DNA from 2 places in the Halothiobacillus diazotrophicus genome. Region 1 is predicted to be linked to the other one. Evidence: predicted binding sites of a transcription regulator. Region 1 holds the regulator's gene; the other holds the start of a gene.
The links. Region 1 encodes FliA, which starts transcription of late flagellar genes. Its sites were predicted from a motif close to GCTAAAGTTNNNNNNNNNNCNGCCGATA; they were not measured.
Positions count from the first base shown of each region.

Region 2: A9404_RS06215 (methyl-accepting chemotaxis protein) is a predicted target of FliA. The motif match lies at 1,040-1,067, and genes of this name have one in related genera.

Region 1 is NZ_CP016027.1:852,300-854,503, reverse strand. Features, by position in the region: gene A9404_RS03810 (MinD/ParA family protein) at 1-551, shown strand, start outside; gene A9404_RS03805 (RNA polymerase sigma factor FliA) at 552-1,271, shown strand; gene cheY (chemotaxis response regulator CheY) at 1,378-1,764, shown strand; gene A9404_RS03795 (protein phosphatase CheZ) at 1,885-2,204, shown strand, end outside.
Region 2 is NZ_CP016027.1:1,401,950-1,404,153, forward strand. Features, by position in the region: gene A9404_RS06215 (methyl-accepting chemotaxis protein) at 1-954, opposite strand, end outside; gene A9404_RS06220 (YkgJ family cysteine cluster protein) at 1,405-1,797, opposite strand; gene A9404_RS06225 (DUF423 domain-containing protein) at 2,159-2,204, shown strand, end outside.

The DNA.
Region 1 (2,204 bases):
TGGCGGAATTGAGCGCGGCCGAAAACACCGGCCTGATCCACGCCTTCGGCGCCCTCCAGCGCCCGGTGGACGTGATGGTGGTTGACACGGCGGCGGGCATTGCCGATTCTGTGGTTCGTTTCTCGCAGGCCGCCAGCGACGTGATCGTCGTGGTCTGCGATGAGCCAGCTTCCATCACGGATGCCTACGCCATGATCAAGGTTCTTTCGCGCGATCATGGCGTTCAGCGTTTTCAGGTGGTGGCGAATATGGTCCGGGACGCGGGCGAAGGACGAAGATTGTTCGAAAAACTGAATATGGCTGCCGGCCGGTTCCTGGACGTCACCTTGATCCATTTGGGCTCGGTGCCGTTCGACGACTATCTGCGTCGCGCGATCCAGCGCCAGAAAACCGTCGTTCAGACCTTCAGCAGTTCCCGTTCGTCCCGCGCCTTCTTCGAGATTGCCGACCAGATCGGCCGCTGGCCTGCTCCCAAGGGCGTAGCGGGGCATCTGCAGTTCTTCATCGAGCGACTGGTCCAGCAATCCGAACCCGATATGGAAGTGTTGTAAATGAACGTTCGCGCCATGTATACCCACGTTCGCACCGGCGGGGCCGAGTCCGTAGTGGCGGAACATGCGCAACTGGTCAAACGCATCGCATTTCACCTCATGAATCGTCTGCCGGATCATATCCAGGCAGAGGACCTGATCCAGGCAGGCATGATCGGTTTGCTGGAGGCGGCCCGTCTCTACGACGCAAGCCAGGGCGCCTCGTTCGAAACCTATGCCGGAATCCGGATTCGGGGGGCGATGCTCGATGAGGTGCGACGCAATGACTGGGCACCGCGTTCGGTACATCGCCGCCACCGGGAAATCGCTTCGGCCATTCACGAAATCGAATCCAGTACAGGGCGAGAGGCCAAGGACCAGGAGGTCTGCGATCTTCTGGGTATTACCCTCGACGAGTATTTTTCCGCGTTGAACGATTCGATACAGGTACGCCTGACCCCCCTCGATCACATGGGCGACGAGCAGGATGAAACGCTGGATGTACCGGACCATTCGGATCAACCCGACACCCATTTGACCAATGAGCGTTTTCACGAGGCGCTGGCCGAGCACATTGCGGCCTTGCCGGAACGGGAGCGACTCGTCATGTCGCTGTATTACGTTGAAGAAATGAATCAGAAGGAGATCGGTGCGGTGATTGGTGTGTCCGAATCACGGGTTTGCCAAATCCAGAACAAGGCAATTCTTCGTCTGAAAGCCTCATTGAAGGATTGGCGTTGATCGACGGCTTAACCAATATAATTAAACAATTGGCCCAGATGGCCGATAATCAACTTTAAACCGCTGCGGGGCAGCATGCTAATTACCGATTATTAGAGGCAAAAAGATGGATCGGAACATGAAAATCCTTGTGGTCGACGACTTCTCCACCATGCGGCGGATCGTCAAAAATCTCCTCAAGGAGTTGGGCTTCACAAACATTGAGGAAGCCGATGATGGCGCAACGGCATTGCCAATGCTCAAGCAGGGCAATTTCGATTTCCTCGTGACCGATTGGAACATGCCCGGCATGACTGGTATCGACCTGCTGAAGGCGGTGCGTGCCGATCCCGCGTTAGCCCACCTTCCGGTTTTGATGGTGACTGCCGAAGCCAAGCGGGAGCAGATCATCATGGCGGCCCAGGCCGGCGTGAACGGCTACGTCGTCAAGCCGTTCAACGGACCGACGCTCAAGGAAAAGATCGACAAGATCTTCGAGCGGACGAGCGCCTAGCGGCGTATTTGCTCGCTCTTGTCCGTCTGCCTCATTTCGGGCAAAGCGTCTGCCAAACGAAAGCCAGAAATAATTGGCACAGTAACCTCCAGAACAATCAAGAAATCAGGACCGAATTGAATGGACAACGCACAAAGAGCCGCCAATCTAGCCAATGCCCAGGCGCTGGTAGCTGCCCTGGAGGCTGACGACGAATCGGAAATCAGCCGTTGCATTGCCGCGTTGGCCGCGAATCAACGAAGCACCGTGTTCGAGGAAGTCGGACGAATGACCCGCGAAGTCCATGAGGCGCTCATGACCTTTGCGGAAGACGAGCGTCTGAACGATCTCACCAAGGCAGACATGCCCGACGCGCGGGATCGGCTCCGTTACGTGATCACCCTGACGGAGCAGGCAGCAAATCGTACCCTCACAGTGGTCGAGGCGGCGCAGCCGATTGC
Region 2 (2,204 bases), 550 kb from region 1:
CAGCATGGCGACCGTCTCCTTCATCGGCTTGGTGATTCCCCGACCGATCAAGGCTGCCACGGAGGCACCGATCAGCAATGCCAGCAAGGCGATGCCAAGCACGGTATCCCGCGCCGCACTGATCATGCTGGCGTAGTGGCTTCGATCCATGGCGATTTCCAGAACACCCATCGGCTTACCGGAATAATCGCGAATCACATTGGCATAAATCGCGGTGGGAACATCCTGGAACGTGATCTGGCGAATGACTTCCTTACCCTCCAGGGCTTGACGCATTTCATCCGGAGAAAACAGGGACTCCTCGCCAAACGTGCTCGCAAATGGCTTGAACTTGTCGCCATCGGGCAGCCAGAGACCGACGTTGACTGAGTAACGGCGCTTGAACTGTTCAAGGAATGGGAGACCGAAGGATGAGCCCAGCTCGACCGAACCAATCTGTTTGCCCTGATAAGTCACGGGCACCACACCACGGATACCGATACCTGCCACACCACGTTCGAGACCCCGTACGGCCTTGCCGTCCTTGTTGACCTCGACCACGGTATGGCGAAATGAGGAGAGATCATCGCCAAACTTTTCCGGCTTGTGTACGCGGAAAAACGACGTGGCCGGCGGGGTGTGAAACTGCATCTGCCGCGCGCCGTAATCCTTCTTCAGCACCTTGAAGGCGGGCACCAGCATGGCGCCGATTCGGTCGCGATCACCATCGGCCATCGCCTTCTGCAAATCCGGGATGTTGGCCAACAGGGTTGCCACCACCTCGGATGTCTTGCCCTCTGCCGCAATATCGGCCTGCAGACTCTCGTAGAGCCTGCTCATCTCTCGGTGCTCGGCATCGCTGCCCAGGGCATTCAACTTGGTCAACATGATCGGCACGATCACCGCCAGGGCGAGTATGAGCACCAAGCCAGAACCGAGGCTGATACGGGTACCCACCTTAAAATTGCGCAGCATGACTTCGTCTCCTAATCGCCAGCATGAATCTGATGCCGCAATGAGTCACGGCAGATTGAACGAGTGCCGCATTGCGGACAGCACCTATCGTCAACAAGGCATGAATCCATACCCGGCTACCCGGGCGTCGCCTAATAATGCGCGGCCCGGACACCGCACTGAGTAATATAGTCGGCAATTATGCCGCGCCCTTGAGATTTTTTTCGATCCGTTGACCATTGACACGCCAAAGCGGCCAATAAAAACAATATGTTAATTTATTAGAATATTATTATTTACAAATCAAACGGATCGAATGAAATAATCTCCTGACAATAATTTCTGGCGATAGATTTCCGCAACCCTATTCCGGCCATGCGGCTATTTTTTACTGCACAGAGAAAATTACCCGTCGTAATTAACCAACATCGACGGGCTTATCGCGTATTGCCAAACAGGCCTGCGAACAGATTAACCGGTGCCCGTACGACGCGGATCCTCGGTTTCCGGAGCGTCCGGCAGAACAGGTTCGATCGGTTCGAGGGGCGGCAGCCCATGCGCAGCGCGCGCACGGCCGCATTTCTCATCCGGCTGGCCGTTTTCGTCCCAGGGTTCCAGTTCCCGGCATGGCGTCGGGCGATTGGGGTAGATGGTGCAACTGACGCAATCGCCGATCTCGCCATCGAGGGCGACGCAGCGGAGCGGTTCGACGAGGGTACCTTTCATGGCCAGTCGATGCGGGTTGATCTGTTCGGTCATTTCGGGCGGCACGCGACCGTCGAGAAACGGTACCGATTCTGCCCAGTAGAAAGACACGCGGAAATAGGCGCAACACGCACCACAACCTTGACAGGGACTGCCCACGATCGCCTCGATTACTGTTGGATTTAGGGGATGGATATTGGGGGATGCACGGCGGAGAACCCGACGGCGGTGCGGATTCTAGATCCCGCCTGAAAAAAAAGAAATAGCGGTGTCGTTTGCCGTATTTGGGGCGCTCTGGAAGCGCGGGGTGTCAACGCCTAGCGAATGAAAAATCATGCCCTATCAGCCGGATATGCCGGGTCATCGATGAGCAGAAACGGCGCGGAGAAATTTCCCTCGCGGATAGCCCGATCATCCATCAATCAGCAACGGAAGCCCACGTACGCTTTCCTGGCACGGGGTGGGGAATGAAATATAATTTTCCGCGTCTGTCGGTCTTTCATTCAGGAGCAGGTAGCGAATGGAGCGGATGTTTTTTGTCTTGGGTGCGTTGTCGGCGTTCTTCG